DNA from 3 places in the Pseudarthrobacter sp. genome. Region 2 is predicted to be linked to each of the others. Evidence: riboswitches for the same ligand, from Rfam matches in the RefSeq annotation. Region 2 holds a riboswitch; each other region holds the start of a gene.
What was found. Region 2 has a riboswitch for S-adenosylmethionine ahead of V6M49_RS06190 (aminotransferase class V-fold PLP-dependent enzyme). Riboswitches for the same ligand answer to the same signal wherever they lie in the genome.
Positions count from the first base shown of each region.

Region 1: another riboswitch for S-adenosylmethionine. It lies ahead of metX (homoserine O-acetyltransferase MetX); the one in region 2 lies ahead of V6M49_RS06190 (aminotransferase class V-fold PLP-dependent enzyme).
Region 3: another riboswitch for S-adenosylmethionine. It lies ahead of V6M49_RS11255 (DUF1737 domain-containing protein); the one in region 2 lies ahead of V6M49_RS06190 (aminotransferase class V-fold PLP-dependent enzyme).

Region 1 is NZ_JAKFFD010000146.1:31,378-40,899, reverse strand. It holds gene hutI (imidazolonepropionase) at 1-754, shown strand, start outside; gene V6M49_RS11530 (DeoR/GlpR family DNA-binding transcription regulator) at 852-1,640, shown strand; gene V6M49_RS11525 (histidine phosphatase family protein) at 1,658-2,314, opposite strand; gene V6M49_RS11520 (CPBP family intramembrane glutamic endopeptidase) at 2,483-3,262, shown strand; gene V6M49_RS11515 (VOC family protein) at 3,388-4,026, opposite strand; partial or broken gene V6M49_RS11510 (O-acetylhomoserine aminocarboxypropyltransferase) at 4,264-4,438, shown strand; SAM riboswitch class IV at 4,528-4,642, shown strand; gene metX (homoserine O-acetyltransferase MetX) at 4,655-5,770, shown strand; gene V6M49_RS11500 (hypothetical protein) at 5,868-6,413, opposite strand; gene V6M49_RS11495 (winged helix DNA-binding domain-containing protein) at 6,427-7,662, opposite strand; gene V6M49_RS11490 (SGNH/GDSL hydrolase family protein) at 7,675-8,523, opposite strand; gene V6M49_RS11485 (alpha/beta hydrolase) at 8,619-9,269, shown strand; gene V6M49_RS11480 (RNA-binding S4 domain-containing protein) at 9,352-9,522, opposite strand, start outside.
Region 2 is NZ_JAKFFD010000074.1:15,098-24,619, reverse strand. It holds gene V6M49_RS06225 (S1C family serine protease) at 1-725, shown strand, start outside; gene V6M49_RS06220 (hypothetical protein) at 730-867, opposite strand; gene V6M49_RS06215 (hypothetical protein) at 949-1,317, opposite strand; gene V6M49_RS06210 (fluoride efflux transporter FluC) at 1,361-1,756, opposite strand; gene V6M49_RS06205 (fluoride efflux transporter FluC) at 1,756-2,190, opposite strand; gene V6M49_RS06200 (metal-dependent transcriptional regulator) at 2,191-2,904, opposite strand; gene V6M49_RS06195 (class I SAM-dependent methyltransferase) at 2,936-3,694, opposite strand; gene V6M49_RS06190 (aminotransferase class V-fold PLP-dependent enzyme) at 3,816-5,255, opposite strand; SAM riboswitch class IV at 5,291-5,404, opposite strand; gene hisN (histidinol-phosphatase) at 5,564-6,376, opposite strand; gene rsgA (ribosome small subunit-dependent GTPase A) at 6,429-7,544, opposite strand; gene aroA (3-phosphoshikimate 1-carboxyvinyltransferase) at 7,528-8,928, opposite strand; gene V6M49_RS06170 (DoxX family protein) at 8,935-9,471, opposite strand.
Region 3 is NZ_JAKFFD010000144.1:18,681-28,202, reverse strand. It holds gene V6M49_RS11290 (UDP-N-acetylglucosamine 1-carboxyvinyltransferase) at 1-832, shown strand, start outside; gene V6M49_RS11285 (glutamate--cysteine ligase 2) at 1,024-2,250, shown strand; gene V6M49_RS11280 (LysE/ArgO family amino acid transporter) at 2,347-2,970, opposite strand; gene V6M49_RS11275 (LysR family transcriptional regulator ArgP) at 3,040-3,942, shown strand; gene V6M49_RS11270 (DUF1905 domain-containing protein) at 4,027-4,368, shown strand; gene V6M49_RS11265 (O-succinylhomoserine sulfhydrylase) at 4,507-5,715, opposite strand; gene V6M49_RS11260 (rhodanese-like domain-containing protein) at 5,712-6,125, opposite strand; gene V6M49_RS11255 (DUF1737 domain-containing protein) at 6,122-6,379, opposite strand; SAM riboswitch class IV at 6,393-6,508, opposite strand; gene V6M49_RS11250 (hypothetical protein) at 6,678-7,124, shown strand; gene V6M49_RS11245 (acetyl-CoA C-acetyltransferase) at 7,133-8,329, opposite strand; gene V6M49_RS11240 (GNAT family N-acetyltransferase) at 8,434-9,021, opposite strand; gene V6M49_RS11235 (pyridoxamine 5'-phosphate oxidase family protein) at 9,005-9,469, opposite strand.

The sequences.
Region 1 (9,522 bases), on a different contig from region 2:
CTACCTGGGTGCCCACCTTGTCCCCGCGGGCACCGATGCGGAGGCCTACACCGATCTCGTCTGCGGGCCCATGCTTGACGCCGTCCGGCCGTACGTCCGGTGGGCGGACGTCTTCTGCGAGGAAGGCGCCTTCACGGCGGAGCAGTCCCGCCGTGTGCTGGAGGCGTGCCGGGCCGCCGGACTGGGGATCCGCGTCCACGGGAACCAGCTCGGCGAGGGTCCCGGCGTGGAGCTGGCGGTGGAACTCGGGGCAGCCAGCGTGGACCACGTGAACTACCTGTCGGCCCGTGATGTGGCGGTCCTGGCGGAAAGCTGGTCGGGCTGGAACCCGGGAACCGGCACTGGTGCCCGCGGCACCGTGGCAACGTGCCTCCCCGCGTGCGATCTCTCCACCCGGCAGCCGCTGGCCCCGGGGCGTGAACTGTTGGACGCGGGCGTGCAGGTGGCGCTGGCTTCCAATTGCAATCCGGGTACCTCCTACACCAGTTCCATGGCGTTCAACGTGGCGACGGCCGTGCTGCAGATGCGCCTGAGCGTCCATGAAGCGGTGCGCGCCGCAACGTATGGCGGCGCGCTGGCGCTGCACCGGGAGGCAGGGCGCGACGCCGACGGCGAACGGGCGGTGGGTTCGCTCGCCGTCGGGCATCGTGCGGACCTGCACATGCTGAACGCCCCCTCGGCAACGCATCTCGCTTACCGCCCGGGCATGCCGCTCACGTACGCCGTGTGGCGGGCCGGTGTACGGGCACGCTAAGTACAGACGCACTTAGTGATTGCGAGGTGATCATTTGTGCCTGTTATGATCAGATAACGTCATATATTGGTGACTGTTTGATCGCTGAGAGGCCCCCATGACCCGCACCGACCGCCTGACGGCCATCCTGGACATTCTCGCCAAGACCGGCCAGGTGGAGGTCGAGGAGATTGTCTCCCAGCTTGCGGTCTCGCCGGCCACGGCGCGGCGGGACCTGGACAGCCTGGCCAAGCGTCGGCTGCTGACCCGGACCCGGGGCGGGGCCACCACCGGCGCCCTGGCCTACGACCTCCCCGGGCGGTACAACCGTGACGACCACGCCGAAGCCAAGGAGCAGATCGCCCAGGCCGCCTCGGCGCTGATTTATCCCGGCGCGGTGATCGGTCTCTGCGGCGGCACCACCAGCACGGCCCTGGCTCAGATCCTGGCCACGCGCGAGGACCTCAACGCTCCCGGCCACCAGTCCACCCTGACGGTGGTCACCAACGCCATCAACATCGCTGCGCAGTTGGCTGTCCGCCCCAACATCAAAGTCATGGTGACCGGCGGCATCCTGAACCCCCGTTCGTACGAACTGGTGGGCCCGTACACCGACATCATCATGCAGAAGGTGGTCATGGACATCGCCTTCATCGGCGTGAACGGCATCGACGCCGAGGTCGGTCCCACCAATACGGGGGAGGGCGAAGCGTCAGTGAATGCCCTGCTGGCCAGCCGGGCCCGGATCTCGTACGTGCTGGCCGACTCCTCCAAGGTGGGCGTCAGAGCCTTCGCCACCATGGACGGTTACGCGTTCACCCGCCTGATCACTGACTCCGGGATCTCCGCCGAGGATAAGGCAGCGTTCGAAGCCAATGGCACCGAAGTGATCGTGGCCCCACACTAGGCGAGCAGCAACAACCCCTAGAAGATCACCGGCGGCGCATTCAGGACGGTCTCGTCCACCCGGCGGTCCACCCATTGGCTGAACGGAATGTCGAGTTCGTACTTGCCCAGGTCCGTGCGCAGGAGGGTCCGCACCGCGGCATTGTCCGGGTTGTTGAGCGATTCGAAATACTCCACCGACCAGTGGAACCAGCGCATGCAGAACAGGCGCATGGTGAGCCCGTGGGTGACCAGCATGGTGTTGGGGGCGTAGTCCGGTTTGGACCAGTGCCGGTACAGCGTCTCCATAAAGGATGAGATCCGGTCGTAGACGTCGGAGCCGGATTCGCCTTCCCTGAACCGGTAGAAGAAATGGCCGTAGGCGTTGCGGAGTTCCTTCTGGTCCTCGATGTCGCCGGTGATCTGGAAGTTGGCCCAGTCCTGCTCACGGAGGCGCGGCTCTTCGATCACCCGCTCCGTGAGATTGCCGAGGTTGAGTGCCTCCAGGGTCTGGTGAGCCCGCAGGTACGGGGAGACGTAGACGCAAACCTGCCGGCCGTCCAGCTCGCGGCGGATCCGTTCGCCGGCCGCCGTGGCCTGCGCCAGGCCCAGGGGTGTCAACGGAATCCGGTAGTCCGGGACCCTGTTGTAGATGGACGTATCGACATTGGCCGCGGACTGGCCGTGCCGGATCATGAAGATTTTCCCTGGCGCGCTCATAAGCCCCAAGCATAGGTGCCGCCCGAAGGACGCTCCCTCACTTTTGGTGCGTTTTCGGCGGACGCTCTCTCACTTTGGTCAGCCCCGGCGAGCTGGCCACCCCCGAATCAGCGAAGAACCAGAAACTACAGGCAAGATGGAACCATGTTGGTTCCCTCCCGCCGTCGGCTGCGGATTGAAGTCTGGATTGTGCTGGGTCTGTCCCTGGGGCAGTCCGCCGTCTACTCGGTGGTGCAGCTGCTGGACAAGATGACGCGTGCACCGCTGGCCGAGGGTACGTCCACGCTGAACCGGTCACAGAGCCCCCGCGAATACTTCGACCTCACCTACCAGCTGCTGGACATCATTTTCGCCCTTGTGCCCGTGCTGCTGGTCATCTACTTCCTCACGGACCAGCGGCAATCCGGCGCCGGAGTGAGCCCCCAAGGCTGGTCCGCCTTCCGGAAGCTGGGGTTCAACTTCGCCCGGCCGGGCCGTGACCTGCTGCAGGGCTTTGGCCTCGCGGCGCTGATCGGGATCCCGTCGCTGGGCCTCTACGCAGCGGGACGTGCCCTGGGGATCACCACCGCCATCATCCCCAGCGCGCTCGACTCGTATTGGTGGACGGTTCCCGTCCTGATCCTGTCCGCGCTGCGGCACGCCGTCGTGGAAGAAGTCATTGTGGTGGGCTACCTCCTGGACCGCTTCGGCAAGTTCGGCTGGAGCATGCCCCTGGCCATCTTCACCAGCTCGATGCTCCGCGGCAGCTACCACCTTTATCAAGGCTTCGGGCCGTTCATCGGCAACGCAGTGATGGGCGTGGTCTTCGCCTGGCTCTACACAAAGACCAAGCGGGTGATGCCGCTGGTTGTCGCACACGCGCTGCTGGACATCGTTGCCTTCGTTGGCTTCAGCCTCTTTGGCAGGGCTGTGGGCCTGGGGTAAGGCAGCCGTGGTTCCCGTGCCGCACAGGTGAACTGAACCGGGTCCGGCCTTAAAGGATTCGGCCACCATCGGTGGGTGGCATCATTGGCACCCGCTGATGGCGGCCGAAGCTATTGAACGTGCAATCAGATGGTGACTGCTCCGGTAGCGGTTTCGAAGGTTACGGACAGGATGCCCGGGGTTCCATGCGGAGCCACCCAGTCAACGGCCACATCCTCCAGCGGCTTCTCGACGGGCTCGCCCAGCCATTCCGTCACGCGTTCGGCGGAACCGGCTATGGTCAGGCAGCTCATCTTGACGTTGCTCTCATAGGCGTTGGACGGGTGCAGGGCGGGGTCACCCTCCCACTTGAGCATGTACGGGACCTGGGGGTCCGCGATCAGGCCCAGGATGCCGATCTGCTTCCAGACCAGCTCGCGGCCGTCCGGGAACTTGCGGTTGCCGTTGACGGCGGCGCGGCCCAGGCGGTTTTCGAACGGAGCGAGGTCGTCCACTTCGACGCACCAGCCCATCCAGCCGCCGCCGGCCTCGGACCGGGCCCGGACGGCCTGCCCGAAGGGAGCCTTGTCCGATGCCGGGTGGTTCAGGACCTCCACGACTTCCAGGTATTTATGGCCCGCGAGGGGAATAATCATGTTCCGGGTTCCAAACCGGGGGTGCACTCCACCCTTCACGGCTTCAACGCCGAGGGCGGACGAAATACGTTCGGTGGTGGCAACGAGGCCATCTTGTTCACAGGCGTAAGAGACGTGATCCATGCGCATGCCATCATCTTGGCACTTTGTGATCCGGCTCTCAGCTAAGGGTAGCCTTACCGGAATCCTGATGCGTCACGAGTGGACATTCCGCCGGGAAGCAGGAGAATAAACGGCCCGCTGACCACGTCCATCACAATCCTGTTCGCGTCAGGCAAGGCTTCCCGCACTGAACGCAACCGAGCAGCGCCACACCACATCAAGGAGCCTTGAACGTCGAACGGATGGTCTTTAGAAACCCGCCAGATCCACGCTGGCCAGGAGCCGGACAGCGCCACCGGCGCACGGGCGATCCAACCCCACGCAGGATGCCGTGGAGCAGAGGATTGCCAGCCGGGAGGGCGGACTCGCGGGGCCGCTGCTGAGCTCGGGACAGGCCGCTGGAACCTTTGCGATCCTGAACATTTCCCCCTGCAAGGACGCGGCCGGCCAGCCGCAGTAGGCCTCCCGCGAAGTCATAACCAGTCACACGCTTAGCAATAGACCGGGGCTGTTCGTACACTCAAAGCAGGTCATGAGTGCCAGCGACAGCCCCGGCTTGCTGGCCGGCAACCCTCTTTTGCGGTGGGGTGCCCCGGGTGAGGACCTGGCCTGCCGGTCAATTGACGGTGGGCAAGCGCATAGAAAAGGTCCTTCCATGACGATTACGATTTCCCGTACTGCAGCACCCGGAAACGGGGTGGTCCGTTACGCCAGCATCGGCGGACTCGAGCTCGAAGCCGGCGGTTACCTCCCGGAAGTCACCCTCGGCTATGAAACGTGGGGAACCCTCAACGCGGACGGCTCCAACGCCGTCCTGATTGAGCACGCCCTGACCGGAAGCACACACGTGACGCGCGGCGACAGCGACGAGCCAGGCTGGTGGGAACAGCTGGCCGGGCCCGGTGCGCCGGTGGACACGGACCGGTTCTTTGTGGTCTCCATCAACATCGTGGGCGGCTGCTACGGCTCCACTGGGCCGTCCTCGGATGCCCCGGACGGCAAGCCGTGGGGGTCCCGCTTTCCGTTGGTAACGCTGCGGGACACCACCGCGGCCGAGGCCAGGCTGGCTGACCAGCTGGGAATCCCGAGCTGGTACGCCGTGCTGGGCGGTTCCATGGGCGGCGCGCGGGCCCTGGAATGGGCGGTCACCTACCCGGAACGGGTTCAGCGGTGCGCCGTCATCTCGATCGGTGCCGCCAGCACGGCCGAACAGATCGCATTCGCCCAGGCGCAGACGCTCGCCATCCGCCAGGACAGCAATTTTAACGACGGCGACTACTACGGCGGTCCGCTGCCGGAGGACGGACTGGCCCTGGCACGGCGCATCGCGCACATCACCTACCGCTCCGCCGAGGAATTCCATGGCCGCTTCGGCCGGTCGGCCCAGCACCCCGAATCGCCGTTCCAGGCGGCAGCGCTGGGGGAGCGGGGCCGCTACCAGGTGGAAAGCTACCTGGACCACCAGGGCAAAAAGCTGGTGCGGCGCTTTGATGCCAACAGCTACATCGCCATCACCGACGCCCTGATGAGCCACGACGTCTGCCGCGGGCGGGGCTCGCTGAACGAGGCCTTGGGCCGGGCCACCGCCAGGTTCTTCGTGGCTGCGGTGAACAGTGACCGGCTGTACTTCCCGTCCCAGTCCCGTGAACTGGCTGACGCGCTCCCGGGCGACGTGGACGTGCACGTTATTGAGGCCCCGATCGGCCACGACGGCTTCCTTACCGAGATCGGCCAGCTCGGCGTTCAGCTCCGAGACACCTTCCTCATCTAAGCGACAGAGGACACTTGAGCCCCTGCCCTTAAACGCGAGAGGACACTTGAGGCCCTGGAATCAGTGCCTCAAGTGTCCTCTCGCGCTGACTAAGCGATCAGCCGTTCATGATGTCGGAGCGGCGCTTCATGTAGTCCTCCATGGCCAGCTCGCCGTTGCTGTACTGCTGGTCGAGTTCGGCCAGTTTCCGGGCACGGTATCCCTGCGGGCCCGACGGCGGCAGGGGAATGCCGGGGGCGGCAGGCTGCTGCGGTGCTTCCGCGCGCTGCTCCGGCATCCGCTGCTCCGGCACCGGCTGGCCGTTGGGTTGCGGCTGGCCGTACGGCGGGAACTGCTGATCCGCAGAAGGAATCGGCTGCATGGGCGGCAACGGCTGGCTCGGCGGCAGGGGCTCCGGGCTCATGATCTGCCGGAAGCCGCCACTCATGTAATCCTGCTGCGTGTAGCCGTCACGGGGCTGCTTGTTCTGCGGCCCCGGGTACTGATCGCTGCCCGGGTACTGCCCGCCGCCTGGAAACTGCTCGGGGTAGCGCCCGGAAAAGCTCTGCTCCTGGTTCCGTTTGTTCATGGATTTCCGGTACATCCGCATCGCCATCGGTATTACGAACGACAGAATGATGATCCAGAAAAACAAGCTGTTCACGGTGTAGCGCCTCTCATATGTGTCCTTCCAGCTTAACCCCGGAGCCCACACGGACGGCCGGGATGCCCAGGAAGGCCCCGTACCGGTCCACGGCGTCCTGCACGGCATCCTCCACAGCCGGCCCCGCGGCAGCGGACAGCCGGATATCCAGCTCACAGCGGCCGGAGAACATGGTGTGCCGCCAGCAGCCGGCCATCCGCCCGTCCAGCAGCACCACATGCATCGGATCCCCGGCGACCGGGAACGCCGGAGCGCTGCCGCCCAGGTAGTGCCGCGTTGCTGAATAGCCCATCACGTATTCGTCGTAGCACTGGATCAGGTCGATCCGGGGCCCGGCCGCGGCCGCGGCATTGCCGGGTTCCGAACCGCCCTCCGCGCGGGCGTCGAAATAATGCTCGACGCCGTCAATCACCGACGTTGCCAGCGTTTCGGGAGCAGCCGCCAGGGTCTGTTGGAGGCCGAGCCGCACGTCGGCCATGGTGAGCCCGGACCAATCGGCGCAGTCCTTGACCGTGGCCGGCCCGCGGCTGGTGAAGTAGCGCCGGACGAGCTCGCTGAGCGCTTCGGCCCGGGTGGGCGGCATGGCCGGACCGGCAGGTACACGCTCGTCAAAAAGGGCGTAGGTCTGCTTCAGGGCCCCGCCCCGACTGCGCACTGGCGACCCGCTGGTCAGGATCCCGCTGATCTCGGCGTGCATGATCAGGTAGGCCAGCCCGAAGCCGGTGGCTGCGAACCCTTCGTCCTGCAGCCGCGCAGCCAGCTGTTCGCGGGTCAGGTGTGGCCCGCCCCGGACGGCTTCGGCCAGGACCTGTCCGCTCCGGCCAGCGGCGGCGGCATCAATCCCGGACTGCCTGTACATGCCCGCGTTGCCCTGGTGAAGCCGCGGCGCGGACAAGGCCGTCAGCCAGCGAAGATCCTCGCGGTGCACAAAATGCCAGGTGGGCCGCAGGATATGGGTGCGCAGGATGCGCCCGTCGGACACCGCCTCCTCCACCTCCGGGGCTGTGGCCACCGCAGCCTCCGAAGCACCACGACGAGACGGGGCCCCGCCGGCAGGTCCAAGACTGCCGGTCCTTTGCGCCAGGCTCCAGCGGGCGTAAGGAAACTCCTGCGCCTGGACAGCCAGCAAGTGCCGGACGGCGTCCTCCGGGGCGCCCAGGCCGGGCCCGCGCAGCCGTTGGGCGTGAAGCCGCCGCCGCACCACCTCGTCCGGATCCATGGCTGTCCGGGAGAGCTGTCCCTGGCTCACGCCGGGCCGCCGCTAGTGCCGGGCGTCGGTGGTGCCCAGCGGCCCCTCGCCGGATCCCAACGGAACGCCCGGGCCGAACACGGGTCCCGGCGTCGGGCGTTTTGCGGTGATTCCGTCGCCGGAGGAGCGGTGGCGCAGCCGCCGCACCACCCACGGGACAAAGTACTCGCGGGCCCACACCAGGTCCTCGGAGCGGGCTGCCCGCCACGTGCGGGCGGGCAGGGGCTTGGGCCGGAGCGGCTCAAGCGTGTGGTCCACGTTCAGCGATTCCAGCACCATGGCGGCGATGGTGTGGTGTCCCAGCGGCGAAAAATGCAGGCGGTCCTCGTCCCACATCTGCGGATCGTTCAGCTGCTTAAGCGACCACATGTCGGCGATGATGGCGTCATGGCGGGCGGCCACGGTGCGGAGGTTCTCGTTGTAAATGGCCACCTTGCTGCGGATCCGTCCCAGGACCGAGGAACCGGTATCCGGACCGTTGAACAGCACCACCGTGGCGCCGCCCATGGCCAGGATCTGGACCACGGAATCAAGTTTTTCGGCGAGGGCGTCGGGGTCGCCGCCGGGCCTGATGAGATCGTTGCCGCCGGCGGAAAGGGTGATCAGGTCCGGCTTCAGCGCCAGGCACGGAGCAAGCTGCTGGTCCACGATCTGCTGCAGCAGCCGGCCGCGGACGGCCAGGTTGGCATAGGCGAAGTCGGCCTGGCCCCTGCCCAGTTCCTCGGCCACCCGGTCTGCCCAGCCGCGGAAGCCGCCGGGGCTTGTGGGGTCGGGGTCGCCGATGCCCTCGGTGAACGAATCCCCCATCGCCACATAGCGGCTCCAGGGGTGGGCTTCCGTGGCCCTGGGCGGGCTCTGCATGGCTTTTGCTTCATTCACGGTCCTATCCTGCCTCCTTGCTCACAAGCTACGCCACCGTAGGTAGTTACCGCTGGGTAACTGTAAGAATGGAAACCATGACTGACGCCCAAGTATTTCCCGCCCCCGTTGTTCTGTGGTCCCGGCCGGAGGACCAGCGCTCCGGAAAGCCGCTGCTGGTGCTGCTCCACGGCTACGGCGCCAACGAACAGGACCTGCTGAGCCTGGCGGATTTGCTTCCCGAAGACTTTGTTGTTGCCTCACTCCGGGCGCCACTGGCCACGGGCCCCGGGTTTATGTGGTTCCCCCTGACGGCCTCCATCGAGTACACGCTCGACGCCGTCAAGGCTGGAGCCGGTTACGTACAGCACTGGATCGACACCGTCAAAGCCGACCACCCGTCGGTGACGCTGCTCGGCTTCTCCATGGGAATGGCGATGGCCACCACGCTGCTCCGGCAGCGCCCCGCTGACTACGCCGCCGTCGTCGGGCTTTCCGGTTTTGTGGTCAACGCGGACGGGGACCCTACGTTCAAGGATGGCGAGCTGGACGGTACAGTGCCGCTCTTCTGGGGCCGCGACCAGCAGGACCCCGTGATCACGCCCGACAAGATCGAGTACACCATGGGCTGGGTGCGCGGACACGTCAAGCTCACCAAGGTGCTCTACACGGGCATGTGGCACGGCATCAACCAGCAGGAAATCGGGCACGTCTCCGAGTTCCTGACGCACGAGGTGCTGAACAAATAAACGTACGACGGCGGCCGGCGGCACAGTGCCGCCGGCCGCTTACGCTGTCCTCACCGTCTGAGGCTGAGCCAGGCCTGTTAAATCAGGCTTCCGGTGCCACAACCTGCACGGTCTGCCCGTTGACGGTGACGGTGTCGCCGTTGTGCAGCTGGCGTCCGCGGCGGTCCTCGATCTCGCCGTTGACCTTGACGAGTCCGTTTTTGATCAGTTCGGCGGCTTCCACGCCGTCCTCCACCAGGCTGGCGAGCTTCAG
Region 2 (9,522 bases):
GCCGGACCGACATTGAACTGGTGGGGGCGGATCCTTTGTCCGACCTCGCGGTGGTCCACGGCAGGGCACCGAAAGTGGCCCCGGCGCAGTTCGGCGATGCCGAGACGTTGCGGGTGGGCCAGCTGGTCATCGCGGTGGGAAATCCGCTGGGCTTGGCCGGATCAGTTACAGCGGGTGTGGTCAGCGGCCTGGGCCGTGCCATTCCGGTATGGTCCAGCGGCAACCGGCGCGTGATCGAGGACGTCATCCAGACCGACGCAGCACTCAATGCCGGCAGTTCCGGCGGAGCACTGGCCGATACGCACGGCCGCATCGTGGGAATTAACACCGCAGTGGCCGGAGCGGGGCTGGGCCTGGCCGTGCCCATCAACACCACCACGCGGCGCATCATCTCAGCGCTGCTGAAGGACGGCCGTGTCAGGCGGGCTTATCTCGGCGTGGTCAGCACACCTTTCCGGCTCAATGCCAGCGCAGTGATCAGGACGGGACAACGGGACGGGCTGCGCGTGGTGGAGGTTCTGGCCGGTTCGCCGGCAGACCGCGGGGGCCTGCGTGCGGGTGACGTCATCCTGACAGCCGGAAGCCGCCCCGTCAGCAACGCCGAGAGCCTGCAGAAGCTGCTGTTCGCCGATGCGATCGGCCAGCCGCTGCCGATCCGAGTGCTGAGGGACGGCCAGGAAGTGGACATTGTGGCAGTGCCCGAAGAGATGGCCGGGAACGGGTAACCCGCTACCGGCGCTTCTTCAGGTGCGCTACCGGGTCCTGCGGGCCTTCAACCGGGCTCTTGGCCTTCTTTTCCGCGCGTTTTTCCTTGATGGTTTTGACCGGCTTCTTGTGCAGCTGCTGGTGTGGTGACTTGTCCGGCATGGCATTCTCCTTACGACGTGGGACGGGCTGCGTCCCACTTCGTAAAATACGCCTGTTCAGCCCCGAATGTAATGCCCCGGATCAGTCCGGAACTGCAACGTCCGCGATGCCCACGAAACGGGTCCCGACGCCGTCGAACTCGCTCCTGATGAGGCCCGGCCTCAACGGCGGCACCTCATCCGGGGCATGGTGCTCGCACACCACATATGTGAATTCCGGCCACCATTTTTTGGGCCGGGCCGCTTCCTCGTAGCCGCAGACGGCACATTCCAGGTGCACCCAGACCGGACGCTTGCCGGTCCGGTTTGCCCGCGACTGGATCAGCCATGCCGGTGGGTTGTCCAGGATTTCGCCCAGCTCCGCCTCGGTCAGTCGTTTCGGGATGCCATGGCGCTGGGCCATTTCCATCGGTACATCAAGGGCAATTGCCGCGTCGCGTCTGCTAATCATCAGAGTCAACGATACGGGACCGGGACAAACCTGTTTGAGTCCCTTACGACGCCAGTGCGATGCCCACAGCCGCCGCGGCAAATCCGGCGGCCAGGTTGGCGCCGGTGTTCAGGGCGGCGGCACCGAACCGCGACTCGCTCAGGAGCCGCACCGTGGCGGTGGTCCAGGAGCTGAACGTGGTGAGCCCGCCCGCCAGGCCGGTGGCGACAGCGGTCTGCCACTCAGGGGCAAAGCCGAGCCGTCCGGTCATGCCGATGGACAGTCCGATGATCAGGCACCCGGTGACGTTGACGGTGAGCGTGGCCCACGGCCAGTGCCGCGGCCTACCGCTCGGGCTGACGGCCGTGCGGAGCCCCTCGCGGTGGGCGAACCAGCTGTCGACGGCGAAGCGCAGCAGGGCGCCCGCCATGCCGAACACTCCCACCAGGACAGCGCCCATCACCGCGCTGTCCCCGCCCGGTCACCCTGCAGCCGGTCGTTGAGTAGCCGTCCGGTCCGCCAGCCACCGGCCGCGCCGCCCAGTCCCAGCAGCAGGGACAGCCCCAGGTAGGCGATCCACACGGGATGTTCGCCGGCCCTGGACAGTTGGTCACTCGAGAAAACGACTGCTGAGAACGTGGTGAACGAGCCCAGGAATCCGGGCCCCAGGCCGGCACGGAGCCAGAATGCCGTCTGCGGCCGGGCCATCCAGACCGTAGTGAGGGCAGCCAGCACAAAACTTCCGGTCACGTTGATTCCCAGGGTGGTCCAGGGCATTGCCCCCACGGTTTCCGGAAAGGCGAGTCCCAGCCCGTACCGGAGTTCCGTTCCGGCCAGGCCGCCTGCCGCCACGGCCAGCCATGCCCGCCAGTGCGGAACGCGGGCGCTCGTCATTCAGCGGTCGCTGAGGGTGCAGCCGGTGTGGGGGTGGTCGCTGTGGACCCAGAGCGCCGCGGTGACTTCATCCGCGAGATCGTAGTCCCGCTTCCTGCCGGCGTTGCTGATCCGCACCACCAGCGCTCCGCCAAACGGCTTACGGCCCACTACCTCCACCTCGTCGTCGAGGTCAATTTCCTCGGCCGAAAGATACCGCAGCAGATCAGGGTTCTCGTCGCTGATGCGCGTGATCCGGCCGGTGTGTCCGGGATCGAGTTCGCCGAGCAGATGAGCTGCTGGCAGCAGCACCGTACCGTCCGCGGAAGGGATCGGGTCACCGTGCGGGTCGCGTTGCGGGTTGCCCAGCTTTGCCGACATGCGCTCAATAAACGTGTCCGACACCGCGTGCTCCAGCAGTTCGGCTTCGTCGTGGACTTCGTCCCAGCTGTAACCGAGCTCCTGCACCAGGTAGGTCTCAATCAGCCGGTGCCGGCGCACCATGGACAATGCCAGCCGGACCCCGGAGTCTGTCAGGGTGATGGCGCTGTATGGCTTGTGGTCCACCAGGCCATGGTCCTTAAGCTTGCGGACCATCTCCGAGACCGAGGAATTGGCCACCCCCAGGCGCTGCGCGAGCTGGGAGGACGTGATGGGTTTGTCCTGCCACTCCGTGAAGCCGTAGATGACCTTGACGTAGTCCTCGATCGAGGAGGAGGGCGCGCTGGTCTTCACGTTTCCAAGCCTACCCGGTGGTCAGCGCCCGTCACGCCTTCGTGGCCCGCCACGTCAATGTCAGGTACGGCAGGCTGATCTCCTCTTCGGCGGCGTGCCCCAGATGTTCGTGCAGGTACCAGTCGAGGTTGGCGAGGACCTTGCCGCGCGTGGCTTCGCCGGCGCGCAGGTAGTAGCTGCGGGATTTCGTCAGTTCCATGATGTCCGCCGTGCTGAGGCTGTCCTCCCACCGCGTCACATGGCTCTCGAGGCCTTCAAACTCCGGCCCCACCACCGGGCGGAACCCGGGCTTGTAGACGTCGCCCGCGTGCATGATGCGGGACAACCGGTGCACCCACGGAACAGATGTGTCCAGCTGGTTCCAGATCAGCCCGAGCGTTCCGCCGGGCCGCAGGATCCGCGCCAGTTCGGTGCTCGCCGGCAGCGGATCGCACCAGTGCCAGGCCTGCGCCACGCTTACGACGTCGAACGAGGAGTCAGCGAGTCCCGTCGCCTCTGCCGTCCCCTGCGTCGCGTCCGCCGCCGCGTAGTGGGCCCGCAGCTGTTCGAGCATGTCCGGCGACGGGTCCACGGCGGAAACCGCCAGGCTGCGTTCCAGCAGAAGAGCGGTGAACTTGCCGGTTCCGGCCCCCACGTCCACGGCGTCCGCGGCCCCGGCAGGGATCAGCCAGTCCGCTGAGTCGGCAGGGTAGCCAGGGCGTACGCGCTGGTAGTGTTCGCCGCCGTCCTGGAAACTCCGTCCGAGCTCCAGGCGGCGTCCGTGCTCAAGTCTGGGGCCACCCCGTGCCACGTGCGGCCTCCTTCAACTGTGCCCATCGGTATCCTTCGAATTTACCGCATGGGCCGCAGCCCCTGGGTCAGGCGGCGGTCAGATGGCGGCCCGGTCAGGAACCAGGGGAGGAAAGCGTCAGTCAGTCGTCAAGGCACGGAGCCGCGCCGGCGGTGCCCGGGGTGTTGGGAGCCCAGTGAGGGTACGTGCGGGTGTCGTTGGCCGGAACCCAGCGGCCCGCGTCCACCACGTAGTCCCAGCCCAGGCCGGTCCGGCGGAGTTGCTCCAGGCCGGCAAGGAGCCGCTGGGCATCCTCCAGCCGTGAGCCCACGCCGAAGCTGGCCCGCAGGGAACCGGAGGGAAGGCCGAGGCGCTTGAGCAGCGGGTGCGCGCAGAAGCGGCCGTCCCGGAGGCCAACGCCATGCTCGGCCGACAGGTACGCGGCCACAAGCCCGGCGTCGTACCCTGCCACGGAGAAGTTCACCACGCCGATGGTGCCCGTTTCGGCGTCCGTGTCCGAGAAGATCTGGTGCACGGTGACGCCGTCGATCCTCCCGAGCCCTTCCACCAGGAATGACCTGATGGCCGCCTCGTGGGCGTGCCAGCGGTCGTGGTCCAGGGATGCGATGACCTGGGTGGCGCGGGCCAGGGTGGCCGCGCCGAGGACGTTGGGGGAGCCGCCCTCGTGCCGGGCCGGACCGGTGGCCCAGCTGACGCCGTCGAGCCTTGCCTCGCGGACGGCGCCGCCGCCGGCCAGGTGGGGCGTGCCGGCGTCGAGCCAGTCGGTGCGGCCCACCAGGACGCCGGAGCCGAAGGGCGCGTAGAGCTTGTGCCCGGAGAAGGCGAGGTAGTCGACGTCGTCGGTGCTGATATTGATGCGCCGGTGCGGTGCCAGCTGCGCGGCGTCCACCACGATCCGCGCCCCGTACTCATGGGCGAGGGCGGCCAGGGCCTTGATCGGGAGGATCTCGCCGGTGACGTTGGAGGCGCCCGTGACCGCGAGGAGGCTGACGTTGCCCTGCTCAAGTTCGGCGCGGAGGACCTCGAGGGTCCCCACGATGGTGTCCGCGGCGACGACGCTGCGGTGCGGGACTCCCTGCCACGGCAGGAGGTTGGCGTGGTGTTCGATGTCCAGGTAGAGGACATCGCCATTGGGCCGCCCGTCCGTCGCCGGCAGGCAACCCGCCAGCAGGTTCAGCGAGTCGGTGGTGTTCCGGGTGAAAATGACGGAGTCGTCCGGGCGTCCGCCCACAAAGTCGCGCACGATGTCCCGGGCGTTCTCATAGACGGAAGTGCTGATCTGGGATGCGTAGCCGGCGCCGCGATGGACGCTGGCGTAGAACGGCAGGATCTCGTTGAGGTAGGCCGACACCACGGAGAGGGCGGGAGCGGATGCGCCGTAGTCCAGGTTTGCGTACCGGATGTGGCCGCCCTGGATCAGCGGTGCCTGGATTTCCGCGCCGGTGACGGCAGAGAGGGGGCGGCCGGCAATGGCGGCGGCATCGTTGAACAACGCAGCGGCCTTGGCGGGGCCAGCGTTGCTGGGAGAAACAGTGCTGGGGGAGACGGTGGCAGTTGTCACGGAGACCTCACTCTAAAAGGACTCCCGGTAACGGGAATCCGCGCTTGCCGTGTCCATTCCGGACCGGCCTGGTCGTCACCCGGGGCACCCCACCGCGAATGGAGGGTTGCCGGCCAGCAAACCGGGGTTTAGCGCTGGCACTCGTGACCTGTTAAGAAGCCTAGAACATCCGCCGCTGCAGAAAGGAAGCTCGGCCCAATGTTAAGGACTTTGTTACGCGCGTTTGAGGAACAGCCTCATTTGTCGAAGATACGACGGCGGACGCCCCCTTGAGGAGGCGTCCGCCGTCGATAGTTCGAAGAAAGCGCCTAGAGGAGATCGTCCAGATTCGGGTTCAGCCGCTTGAGCACCTCTGAGTGCAGGATGGAGTTCGTGGCCAGGGCGTTGCCGCCGAACGGCCCGTCCTGTCCCTCCAAGGAGGTGAAACGGCCGCCGGCTTCCACCACAATGGGCACCAGGGCGGCCATGTCGTACAGGTTCAGTTCGGGCTCGCAGGCGATGTCCACGGAACCTTCGGCCACCATGCAGTAGGACCAGAAATCGCCGTAGGCGCGCGTGCGCCACACGTCCTCGGTCAGGCCCAGGAACTCATCCAGGTTGCCGCGTTCCTTCCAGCCGCCCAGGCTGGAGTAGGACAGGGAGGCATCCGAAAGTTTGGAGACGTCCGAGACGCGGAGCCGCGTTGCGGCGGCAAGGGACTTGCCCATGTACGCGCCGGAACCCTTGGCGGCCCACCAGCGTTTGCCCAGCGCGGGCGCGCTGACCACTCCCACCACGGGTTCGCCTTCGTCCACGAGGGCGATCAGGGTGGCCCAGACCGGGACGCCGCGGACAAAGTTCTTGGTGCCGTCGATGGGATCAATGATCCAGCGGCGGGAGCCATGGCCCGAACTGCCGAATTCCTCGCCCAGCACGGCGTCGCGCGGACGCGAGCGGGACAGCTGGCCGCGGATGGCTTCCTCCGCGGACTTGTCCGCGTCCGTTACCGGCGTCAGGTCCGGCTTGGTCTCGATGCGGAGGTCCAGTGCCTTGAAGCGGCTCATGGTCTGGTCATCCACGGAATCTGCCAGCACATGGGCAAGGCGCAAGTCATCGTTGTAGCTCGAAGCGGGTTGGATCATGGTTCCAAACTACCGTCTCAGGGCCGCAGTGTTGGGGACATCGGCGTTCCGTCTAGCCGATGCTGCCCAGTTCCTTGGTTTCCTGGCCCACCAGGCGGGGATCCGTGCCCAGCAGCCGTCGCAGGGACGCGAGCCGGGCCGGGCCTGTGGGGCCCGCGTGGCCGGCGGACACCCAGGCATCCACCCCGCAGTTGACGGCAGCGGTGTTGTGCTTGCAGCCACGCTCGCAGGCATCCGTACCCGGCTCCAGGTCCGGGAAGGACCGCAGGATCCGGTCAGGGTCCACATGGGCAAGGCCGAACGAACGGATGCCAGGGGTGTCGATGATCCAGCTTCCGGTGGGAGCTCCGGTCAGCTTCAGGGCAAGGGCCGACGACGACGTGTGGCGGCCGCGGCCGGTCACCGCGTTCACACCACCGGTGGCCCGTTCGGCTCCGGTGAGTGCATTGACCATGGTGGACTTGCCGACGCCGGAATGACCCAGCATCACCGAGACCTTGCCTTCGAGGTACGCGCGGAGCTGCGAAACTGCGTCACTGTCCAGGCGGGCCGAGAGGCCGTCGTCGGAGCGGGCATCGATACCTGAGGCTTCGGAGTCCGACGTGCGGCTGATGATCACCGGGAAGTCCAGGTGCTCGTAGTTGGACAGCAGTTCCGCCGGATCCTTGACGTCCGCCTTGGTGACGAGCAGCAGCGGCTCAATGCCGGCGTCGTAAGCGGCCACCAGGGCGCGGTCGATGAAGCCTGTGCGCGGCTCCGGGTTTGCGGCGGCCACCACCACCACCAGCTGATCTGCGTTGGCCACCACCGCACGCTCGATCGGATCAGTGTCATCGGCGCTGCGGCGCAGCAGGGTCCTGCGGTCCTGGATCCGGACCAGGCGGGCCAGCGTGTCAGGCTCCCCGGAGACATCTCCAACGAGGGAGACGAAGTCGCCGGCAACCACGGGGGAGCGGCGGAGTTCGCGGGCCCTGGCTGCGATGATGATCCGCTCGTCGCCCGAGTCTTCGCCGACGACGGCGGTGTACCGGCCGCGGTCCACGGTGATGATGCGGCCCGTGACGGCGTCGTCGTGGCTGGGGCGGTCCTTCGTGCGCGGCCGGGAGCCCTTTTTGCTGGGCCGGATCCGGACGTCGGACTCGTCCCAGGAATCAGTGCTGCGTGCCACCGGTGGGACCTTCCGCGCGCTTGTCGGCAGCAGCGCCCTGGGCCAGCATGTCGGCCCACATCTGCGGGAATTCCGGCATGGTCTTGGCAGTGGTAGCGATGTCCTGGACTTCGATGCCCGGTACCGCGAGGCCGAGGATGGCACCGGCGGTGGCCATCCTGTGGTCCGCGTAGCTGTGGACGACGCCGGCGTGCAGCTTTGCCGGGCGGATCACCAGGCCGTCGCTGGTTTCCTCCGCGTCGCCGCCGAGGCGGTTGATTTCGGTGACCAGCGCGGCCAACCGGTCCGTCTCGTGGCCGCGAAGGTGCGCGATGCCGGTCAGCCGTGAAGGTCCGCTGGCCAGGGCGCAGAGGGCCGCCACGGTAGGGGCGAGTTCGCTGGTTTCGTCAAAATCCGCACCCTTGATCTCTGGCCCGCCCGTGACGGTCAGGACGCCGTCAACCAGGCTGACGTCCGCGCCCATGTCCGCGAGGATGCTGCGCCAGAGGTCTCCCACCTGGGTGGTGCCGGCGGGCCAGTCCGGGATCCGGACAGTGCCGCCGGAGGCCAGCGCGGCGGCCAGGAACGGGCCGGCGTTGGAGAGGTCCTGCTCAATGCGCTGGTCAAAGGCGCGGATGGGGCCCGGTGCCACTACCCAGTGGTTGGGCACGGAATCGTCAACTGATACACCGACGCCGCGGAGTACGGCAACGGTCATGTTGATGTGGTCCAGGCTCGGCACCGGCTTGCCCACGTGTTCAAGGTGGAGTCCGTCGGTAAACCTGGCGCCGACCAGCAGGAGGGCCGAGACGAACTGTGACGACGCACTGGCATCGACCACCAGGTGGCCGCCCCGGACTTCCCCGGTGCCAGCAACGGTGAACGGCAGCGACGAGGGGGTCCCGCCGTCGTCCGCGGTCAGGGCCACCCCGAGAGCTTTCAGGGCCTCGATGATGGTGCCCATGGGACGCTTCCGGGCGTGGGGGTCGCCGTCGAACACGCTCACGCCGTTGCGCAACGCCGCAAGCGGCGGAACAAACCGCATCACTGTTCCGGCGAGGCCGCAGTCAATGTGCGTCCGTGACGACGGCGCCTCCTGGCTCAGGGGCATGACCTCAAGGTCCGGCCCGAACGCGCCGTCGCCGGGCACCTCCGTGATGGTGGCTCCCAACTGGCGGAGGGCGTCGATCATCAACGCAGAGTCCCGGGAATGCAGGGGGGCGCGGAGGCGGGACGGCCCGTCAGCCAGCGCGGCCAGCACCAGGAACCGGTTGGTCAGGGATTTTGAACCCGGCACCGTGACGGTGGCGTTGATGGGCCTGCTGGCGAAGGGGGCCGGCCAGTGCGGAACGGTGCCGGTGGAGCTGTGAGAGTCGGTGGCTGCGGGCGGGGTGGAACCGGTCATCCGTCCTTACGCCCCCGTTGCGTGTTCGACGGCGCGGCGCACGGCCTTGTCTGCCTTGTGAAGCTTTTGGCCGGTGGTCTTGCGGGCGCCGGCGGCGCTCTTCCGGGCGTCCGCGGCGAGGTGCTCGGCACGCCAGGCCAGGCCCGGCTTGCCGGCGGTGTCCACCGAGGCCAGCAGGGCGCCGCCGCTGAGGGAAATGTTCTTGAGCAGCTGGTTCCGGCGGGCTTCTCGGCCTTCCTTGGTGCTGATGTCCGCGCTGCGCCATTCCACAAAGGTGTTCAGGAGCGAGATGACGGTCAGCAGTGTTGCCGAGAGGCGGCTGAACTTGCCCAGGCCGAACAGCACGCCGGCACCCACCTGCGTTCCGCCGATCACCCGGGCCAGCATCTTTTCGTCGGCCTGGAACGGCAGCGACGCGGCTGCCTTCTGCAGGAGCGGCGAAAGCTGGGTGGCGGTGTCATCGGCGTTCTTCAGCTTGTCCAGTCCGGCGACTACGAAACTGGAAGCCAGCATGGGGCGGGCGAGAGTACGGACAAAGGACATGGGTTTCCTCCTGGCTGGACGAACCGCACCGGATGCGGCGGAGTCCGTTCT
Region 3 (9,522 bases), on a different contig from region 2:
TGTGCTGACCGAGCGCGGGGACACTGTCACCGAGAACGCGATCATGGCAGCGGCGCACCGCCGCGGCACCACCGTCATCCGCAACGCCAGCCCCAACTACATGGTCCAGGACCTCTGCTTCTACCTCGAGATGCTGGGCGTGAAGATCGACGGCGTGGGCACCACCACACTGAAGATCACCGGGCAGCCGCTCATCGACGTCGACATTGAGTATTTCCCGTCCGAGGACCCCATCGAGGCCATGAGCCTCATCACCGCCGGGATTGTCACCAACTCAGAGGTGACCATCCGCCGCGTCCCCATCGAGTTCATGGAGATCGAACTGGCCACGCTGGAACAGATGGGCCAGAAGCTGGAGATTTCCGGCGAGTACGTGGCGCGCAACGGCCGCACCCGGCTGGTGGACGTGACCACCAAACCGTCCGAGCTGCGGGCCCCCGAGGACAAAATCCACCCCATGCCGTTCCCGGGCCTGAACATCGACAACCTGCCGTTTTTCGCGGTCATCGCCGCCAAAGCCCACGGCCAGACCATGATCCACGACTGGGTCTACGAGAACCGGGCCATCTACCTCACCGAACTCAACCGGCTCGGCGCCCAGGTGCAGCTGCTGGACCCGCACCGGATCTACGTCAACGGCCCCACGAAGTGGCGGGCCGCCGAGGTGGGCTGCCCGCCGGCGCTCCGCCCCGCCGCCTGCCTTTTGCTTGCCATGCTCGCGGCGCGGGGTGTTTCGGAGCTGCGGAATATCTACGTGATCGAGCGTGGCTACGAAGACCTGGCGGAACGGCTCAACACCATCGGCGCCAAGGTGGAGTACTTCCAGGACTAACGCGAACGTACACTTGCGGCCCTCCGCCTGGCGCGAACTGGCAGATAACGACCCCCAGAGGCGGGCAAATTCAAGTAGTCGGAGCAACGCCGGGGTTTAGGCTGCTTGCAGCAGCTGGTTCAGCCGGTTCGCGCTTCGTCATGATCGGCTATACCGGGTCAACCTGGCGGGCGTTGCAGCACAATATAAGAATGCGAACATTCGGCGTCGAGGAAGAGCTCCTGATCGTTGATCCGGACACGGGGGAGCCGCTTGCCCTCGCGGATGCGATGTTGTCCGGCCGCCGGATGGCAGCCGACGACGCCCCGGAACGTCCCTATGCGCTGGCAGCCAAGGAAAAAACCGCTCACGACGACTGGACTGGCCTGACTGCCGAGCTGAAGCTTGAGCAGATCGAGACCCAGACCCGTCCCTGCCTCGAGTACGCAGAACTGCTGCAGCAGATCCGGGCCGGCCGGCTGCTTGCGGACCAGGCGGCCATCAAGAACGGTGCCAGGGTCGCCGCGCTGGCCACTTCTCCGTTTGGCCTTGCGAGCCACACCACTCCGGACGCCCGCTATGCCCGGATGCTGGAACGCTTCGGCCTGACCGCGCAGGAGCAGCTGACCTGCGGCTTCCACGTCCACACGTTCATCGAATCCAATGACGAGGGCGTGGCAGTGCTGGACAGGATCCGGGACAAGCTGGCAGTGCTCACGGCAGTGAGCGCAAATTCGCCGTTCTGGAACGGGATGCCCACAGGGTTCGAGAGCTACCGAACCCAGGCCTGGAACCGCTGGCCTATGTCCGGCCCTTCGGCCATTTTCAGCACGTACTCCGCATATCGGAGGGTGGTCACGCGTCTGCTGGACAGTGGCGTGCTGCTGGATGAAGGCATGATCTACTTTGACGCCCGACTGTCCCGGAACCACCCCACAGTTGAGGTCCGGGTGGCCGACGTCTGCCTCCGCGCCGAGGACGCTGCCCTGATCGCGGTGCTGGTGCGGGCCTTGGTCGAATCGGCCAGCCGTGAATGGCGCGACGGCGTGGAGCCGGCCCCGGTGCCCACGGTGCTGCTGCGGATGGCGGCATGGCAGGCGAGCAGCAGTGGCCTGAACGGTGAGTTGCTGGATTTTGGCACGTTCAGGCCGGCGCCGGCCGTCGACGTGGTGCGATCCTTGGTGGATTATCTGGCTCCGGTCCTCGCCGAGCAGGGCGAACTTTCCCTGGCCCGGCAGGGCATCGAGGACATCATTGCCCGCGGCACGGGCTCCACCGAACAGCGCAGGGTGCGGGACGCGGTGATGGAAGAATCGGCGCCCGACGACGGCGGGCTGGGGGCCGTGGTTGCCCACGCCGTGCGTGTCACGATGCGCGGCACCTCCGGGTTGGGTGAGGCGGACGAGGTCCCGGAGCTGCTGCGCGTGCGCCTGTCCTGAGTTCTCCCCGAGGCTTTGCGCGTAAGGGGCGGATATGGCCCTGTTCTTGCGCTGTGACGGGCCCCAAGTGTCCGTTCGCGCCAAGAAACGACGACGTCACGCACCGACAGCCAGGCGCACACCCAGCGTGAGCATTACCGCAGCGACGAGTCCGTCCAGGATGCGCCACGAGGAGGGCCGCGCGAAGAACGGCCGGAGGACCCTGGCCCCGAATCCCAGCGCACTGAACCAGGCGATGCTGGCGGCGATGGCTCCGCCCCCGAACCACCAGCGCAAATCCTGTGCCTGCTGGTTGGCCACCGATCCGAGCAGCAGCACGGTGTCCAGGTAGACATGCGGGTTGAGCCACGTCAGGGCCAGTACCGTGCTGAGGGCGGCGCCGAGGCCGACGGCGGGCTGCCGCCCCGACGCCGTTAGTGCTCCAGGACGAACCGCCCGGCGCGCCGCCATAACGCCGTACCCCACCAGGAAGGCGGCGCCGGCAAACCGGACCACGTCTACGATTACGGGACTCGACCGGAGCAGCGCCCCCACTCCGGCGATGCCCGCAGCGATGAGCAGCGCATCGGAGACGCTGCAGACCAGGACGACGGCGGCCACATGCTCGCCGCGGATGCCCTGCCGGAGGACAAAGGCGTTCTGGCTGCCGATGGCCACGATGAGGGCGAGGCCTGTGCCGAAGCCCAGCGCGGCGGGGCCTAGAAATGTAGTCAGATCCATATCCTCCAACGTACGGGCGGACGTAGGATTACTCCAGCTAATTATTCTTAGCTCTATTAAGGAAAGCTAATGAAGATGTTCCAGTTCGAGCAGCTCCGTACCTTCGCGGCCGTCGTGGACGAGGGGACGCTCGAGGCGGCGGCCCGCAGCCTGTACGTCACGCCGTCGGCCATTTCCCAGCGGCTCAAGGCGATGGAGGACGCGGCCGGCCAGATCCTGTTGCAGCGCACCAACCCCGTCCGCCCCACCACCGCCGGAGAAGCCATCCTGCGGTTCGCCCGGCAGGTCCGGCAGCTCGAATGGGACGCCCAGCAGGAGCTCGGCGGGAGCCGGGACCGCCCGACGGCGCCCATCCCCTTGGTAGTGAACGCGGACTCACTCTCCACCTGGTTCATGCCTGCGCTGGCAAGTCTTCCGCCGGACCTCGGCGCGTGCTTCGAACTGCGCAGGGAGGATGAGCAGCATTCCACCCGGCTCCTGCGGACGGGATCGGTGATGGCCGCGGTAACCGCAACGCCGGAACCGGTCCAGGGCTGCAGCGTGGAACCGCTGGGTTCCCTGCGGTACCGGGCGGTGGCAAGCCCCGGCTACCTCCGGCACTGGTGGCCGGACGGGCCGGAACTTGTTGCCGGGAGCCAGGCCCCGGTGGTGGACTTCGACCGCAAGGATGACCTGCAGGACGGGTTCTTCCGCACGATGACCGGCGCTGAACTGACCGCACCGCGGCACTATGTGCCGTCGTCGGCCGAGTTCGCCCAGGCCATCCGGCTCGGACTGGGATGGGGGCTGCTGCCGGAGCAACAGTGCCTGGCAGACCTCCACAGCGGCGCCCTCGTGGAGCTGGCCTCCGCGAGCCCCGTTGACGTGTCCTTGTACTGGCAGCGCTGGAAGATCGACTCCTCGGTGCTCAACCAGCTGACCGACGCCGTCCGGGAGACGGCCTCCCGGGAGCTGCGCCAGCCGGGCGCCTAAGCTGCTGTTTGCCTCACGCGTTATTCGCCTGGCCCGGCCCCGGCAGGGGATGCGTCCGGCAACGCGGCATGCCATACTCAGGCCGTGACGTCGTCGTACTCATTCCGGGCAGAACTGTGGCGCTATCCCGACGAATCCGGCTGGCACTTCCTGACCCTCCCGGTGGAGGTCGCCGACGACCTCCGGGAGGAGGCAGCGGTGTTCCGGGAGGGCTTCGGCTCGGTCAGAGTCACGGCGGAAATCTCCGGCTGCACCTGGCAGACCTCGGTCTTTCCGGACAGCAAAAGCGGCTCCTACCTGTTGCCCGTCAAGAAGGCCGTCCGGGACGCGGCGGGCATCAGCGACGGGGATGAAGTGGCCGTCCGGCTCGCGATCCAGGGCGAAGACGAGGCAGGTACCGGGGAACGGACAAGCGGTACTGGCTGAACTCTGCCGGGAATGACGCTCCCAGGATCGCCTCTCCTCGAAGCACCCCGCGATGGACTGCGCCGGAAGCCACCGGGAGGGCCGCCACTATCCAGGCATCATCGCGCAGCAGCCCAATCAGAACCAGGCCAACCAGACCTAGATGTGCTTCAGGGCCTGCTCCAGGTCGCCGATGAGGTCGTCCACGTCCTCCAGGCCCACGGACAGCCGTACCACTCCATCGCTGAGCCCGATGGCTGCGCGGCCGTCGGGACCCATGGCGCGGTGCGTGGTGGTGGCCGGATGGGTGATGAGGGACTTCGCGTCGCCCAGGTTGTTGGAGATGTCGATGATCCGCAAGGCGTCCAGCAGCGCGAAGGCGGCGTCCTTGCCCGAGCGGCCACCCGTCGTCGCAAGTTCCAGCGTGAGGACGGTGCCGCCGGCCTTCATCTGCTTGGCGGCGAGCTCGTATTGCGGGTGTGACTTCAGCAGCGGGTACTTGACCCAGCTGACGGCCGGCTGCTGCTCGAGCCATTCGGCAATCCGCAGTGCGGACGTGGAGGAGTGGTTGACGCGCAGCGCCATGGTCTCCAGGCCCTTGGTGAGCACCCAGGCGTTGAACGCGGAGAGAGCCGGGCCGGTGTGCCGCATGAGCTGCTTGACCGGGCCGTCGATGAATTCCTTGGTGCCCAGGATGGCGCCGCCCAGGACGCGTCCCTGGCCGTCGATGTGCTTCGTGCCGGAGTACACAATCACGTCCGCGCCCAGTTGGCCGCAGCGCTGCAGCAGGGGAGTGGCAAAGACATTGTCGACGATGACGGTGGCTCCGGCGGCGTGAGCCAGCTCGCTGACCGCGGCGATGTCCACGATTTCCTGCATCGGGTTGGACGGCGATTCGAAGAACACTGCGGTGGTGGGCTCCGACAGGGCGTCCCGCCACTGGTCCAAGTCCGGGCCGTCAACGAACACGGTTTCCACGCCCCAGCGCGGCAGGATCTCGTTCAGGATCACAAAGCAGGAGCCGAACAGCGAGCGCGCGGCAACCACCCGGTCCCCGGCCGCCAGCAGGGCGCCCAGTGCGGTGAACACCGCTGACATGCCCGACGCCGTCGCAAAGCACGCTTCGGTGCCCTCGAGCAGGCGGAGGCGTTCCTGGAATGTGGCCACGGACGGGTTGCCGTACCGGGAGTAGACGAAGCGTTCGTCCTCGCCGGTGAAGGCGCGCTCGGCGGCGGCAGCGGACTCGTAGACGAAGCCCGAGTTCAGGAAGACCGGTTCGGTGGTCTCCTGGAAGTTGGTGCGGTCCAGCCCGCCGCGGACCGCCTGCGTCTCGGCGCTCCAGCCGGCGGCGTCAGGGTTGAAAGTCATTTGGCTATTCCCAGGTTGGTGGGCAGGCCGCGGTTCTTCCAGCCGTTGACGGTGCGCTCGCCGTAGCGGTCCGGCTCGCCTTCGAAACCCTCCAGGACGTTGTAGGAGGTGAAGCCGGCCTGCGTCGCGGCGATGGCGGCGGCGATGGAGCGCTGGCCCGAGCGGCAGAGGAACACCAGTTCAGTGCCGTCGTCCTCCGGGGCCTGCTGCGTCAGGTCGGTGATGAAATCCCGGTTCGGGATGCCACCCGGGAACGTCCACGGGATGAACAGGGGATCGTTGTCCGTGGCCTTCGTGTCCGGGATGCCGATGTGGGCCCATTCGCCTTCGGTCCGGACATCCACCAGGATGGCGCCCTGTTCGAGTTTGGCCCAGGCCTGCTGCGGGGTGAGGTCTCCGGCGTAGCTCATGCGTGGCCCTCGCCGTCGAAATCGAGGTCGTCCACGGCGGAGGCGACGGCGGCATCAGCTGTCGCGATGGCTGACGGGAGGATGAGTGCCTGCGCAACAATCACAACGCCGCCGTTGGACGTTGCGGCCGGGCTGCCGTGCAGGACATACCCTTCGGCCAGGGCAGTGGAAATCCGTTCACAAAACGACCTGTCATCCGGCCCGGTGACAAGCCGGTACGACAGTTTCTCTTCAGGGGCGGGTGCGTCAGACACGACGGAACTCCTTCTTTCACGCTTGCAGCTCGAATGGGTCGATATGCCGAGTATTCACCTGAGGCACCCCGCCGCGAAAGGGAGGGTTGCCGACCGGCCAGTCAGGGCTTGGCGCCGGTTCTCATTACTCCCCAAAAACGTAACATCCGGCCCGCCCGGCCGCACTGCCGCCGACGTCATGTTCCGTAACCAATGCGTTTTTCCGTAATCCCGCCGTGCTTCCGTAACGCCGGCGCTGACGGGACAATCGGGTCATGGGGAACATTCGGGGGCGTTCACTGACGGGCGCCTGGGCACTGTGACGTTGTGCGCTGTGCCGGTGCTGGTGGGGGTGACCAGCTGCCGGAGCATTTTCGCGCCGCCGCCCTGCATGCCGCCGGACTTTACCGTCTCGCCTGCCGCCGCCAAACCCGGTGACAAGATCACCGTCAGCGCCCCGGATACCACCTGCGATGCCCGCTACGGCACCGACGCACGGGTCCAGGTGACGGTCAAGGATGCGACCGGTACCGCGGTGCTGGAAGAGCTCGCTCCCATGTCCGACGACGGCGGCTTCACTTTCGTGTTCACCGTCCCGGCTGGCGTGGCTCCCGGGAAGGCCGGGGTCACCGCTTACCCGTACAACCTGGACTGGTGCGACGACACCGGAGTGAACAACCGGGCGGCACAGGGGCCGGCGGGACTGGTCCGGGTTTCGTGTGCGGAACGCCTGGTGCCGCTGGTCATCCTTGGACCCGGAGCCTGAACCTGGCGTCAGGCTTTGAGGATCAGGGCGTCGCCCTGGCCGCCGCCGCCGCACAAGGCAACCACGCCTGTCCCGCCGCCGCGCCGGTTCAGCGCGAGTGCCTGATGCAGGACCAGGCGGGCCCCCGAGGCGCCCACCGGGTGGCCCAGGGCGATGGCGCCGCCGTCGGCGTTGATCCTGTCCGCGTCGATCCCCAGGTCCGTGGCGGACTGCAGCACCACCGAGGCGAAGGCTTCGTTGATCTCAATGAGGTCCACGTCGTCAATGGTCAGCCCTTCGAGTTTCAGGGCTCGCTCAATGGCGCGGGACGGCTGGGAATGCAGGGATCCGTCCGGTCCGGCGGTCTGGCCGTGGCTGCCGATTTCCGCGATCCAGCTGAGGCCGGCCGCTTCCGCAGCTGCCTTGCTGGCCACTACCACCGCCGCGGCGCCGTCTGACAGCGGGGAGGCAGAACCGGCGGTGATGGTGGCCGCCGGATCCTTGGAGAAGGCGGGCTTCAGCGCCGCGAGCGTCTCGATGGTGGTGCCGGCGCGGATGCCTTCGTCGGCATCAATCACGACGGCGGGTCCCCGGCGCTGCGGGACCTCCACCGGAGCGATCTCCTCAGCCAGGATGCCGGCCGCCCGGGCGGCCTCCGCCCGCTGGTGCGAAAGGGCGGCGACGGCGTCCTGGTCCTCGCGGCTGATGCCCAGGCGGGCGTTCCCGGCGTCCGTGGCGGAGCCCATCAGTTCACCTGAGACGGGGTCCTGCAGGCCGTCAAAGTTCAGCGAATCCAGCAGCGGCGCATCACCGATGGCCACGCCGCCGCGAAGCCGGGGGAGCAGGTGCGGGGCGTTGGTCATGGACTCCTGGCCCGCCGCCACAATGAAATCAGCCTCGCCGGCGCGGATCATGCGGGCGGCATCAATCACAGCAGTCAGGCCGGACAAGCACAGTTTGTTGATGGTCACGGTGGGCACATCCCAACCGATGCCGGCGGCGAGGCTGGCCTGCCGGGCGGGTCCCTGGCCAGCGCCCGCCTGGATAACCTGGCCCACGATGACTGCCTGGATCTGTTCCGGCGCCACGCCGGACCGTTCCAGTGCGTTCCTGATGGCGTGGGCACCCAGTTCGCTGGAGGTGAGCCCGGAGAGGCTGCCGCGGAACTTGCCGAAGGGGGTCCGTGCGCCGCCCAGGATGACGGGGATGTGGGCGTCGTTGCTCATGGTCTGCCTTTCGGTTGCGGATTCAAGAGTTCTTGAGGCCAGCTTAGGCGAACCGTGAGGGCCGGTGAGGTGGCGCAGGCGCTGTGGATTCGGCCGCGATCGCGTCAGCCGTGGAGGAGCAGTTGGTGGAGCAGGTGGTCCTGCCAGCGGCCGGCGATCTTCAGGTACTCCGGCGCCACGCCGATTTCCCGAAACCCGGCGCGTTTGAGGATCTTGCGTGAGGGCTCATTGTGGAGCAGCGTTGCCGCCTGGACCCGGTGGAGGCCCAGTTCTGTCCGGGCATGGTCCGTGGCGAAGCGGACCGCGGCAGCTCCGATGCCCCGCCGGTTGAGGCTGGAATCAACCCAGTACCCGAGGTTGGCGTTGAGGAACGGCCCACGGACGATGCCAGTAAGGGTGACGGCGCCGACGATGTACGCGGGATCGTCGCGGTTCACCAGCACCCACGGAACTTCCTGGCCCACGGAATGCTGGGCGAGCTTGGCCCGGATGATGTCCAGCTGATGCCTGGGAGTGAAAAAGGCTTCGTCCCGCTCCGGTTCCCACGCAGCCAGGTGCTGGCGGTTCCGGAGGTAGGCCTTACTCAGGCCGGCCGCATCGCTCCGCCGCAGCAGCCGGATCCGGACCCCCGGGACGAGCGGAGCGGGGGCTTCGCTGTCTATAATCTCTCCCGCGCTATTCGAAGGAAGCACGACGGCGGTCCGACAACCGGGTGTTCCAGACATCCGGTTTGGTGACCTGGAATCGGCGGCCGGTCAGTGCAAGTGGGGTTAGCCGGATGTAGTAATTCTTAGGTCCAGACTGCCAGGGCTCCAGATGCAGGGCGTCGACGGCGTCCTTGTCAGCCTGGGCCTCGATCACTTCGGTGTCTCCGCGCGCCACCACACTCCAGGCCACCTCCGTGCGGGGATCGTATCCATCGATCTCCAGCGCCGCGGGACGGTCCGCCTGGGCGCCCCACAGTTTGGAGCCACCGGCGCTGCGGAAGACGATGCTCCTGCGGTCCAGGACGTAGTTGACCGGGAAGATCTCCGGATGGCCGTCCACTACAAGGGCCAGCCGCCCCAGGGTGTCGTCGGCCAGTAGTTCCCAGCATTCGTCAAATGTCAATTTGTTGATCGGCTGCGCGTAAGAGTTCATGCACCAAACCATACGGACCTGCGGGACGGACCAACAGGGTATTGCCACACTTC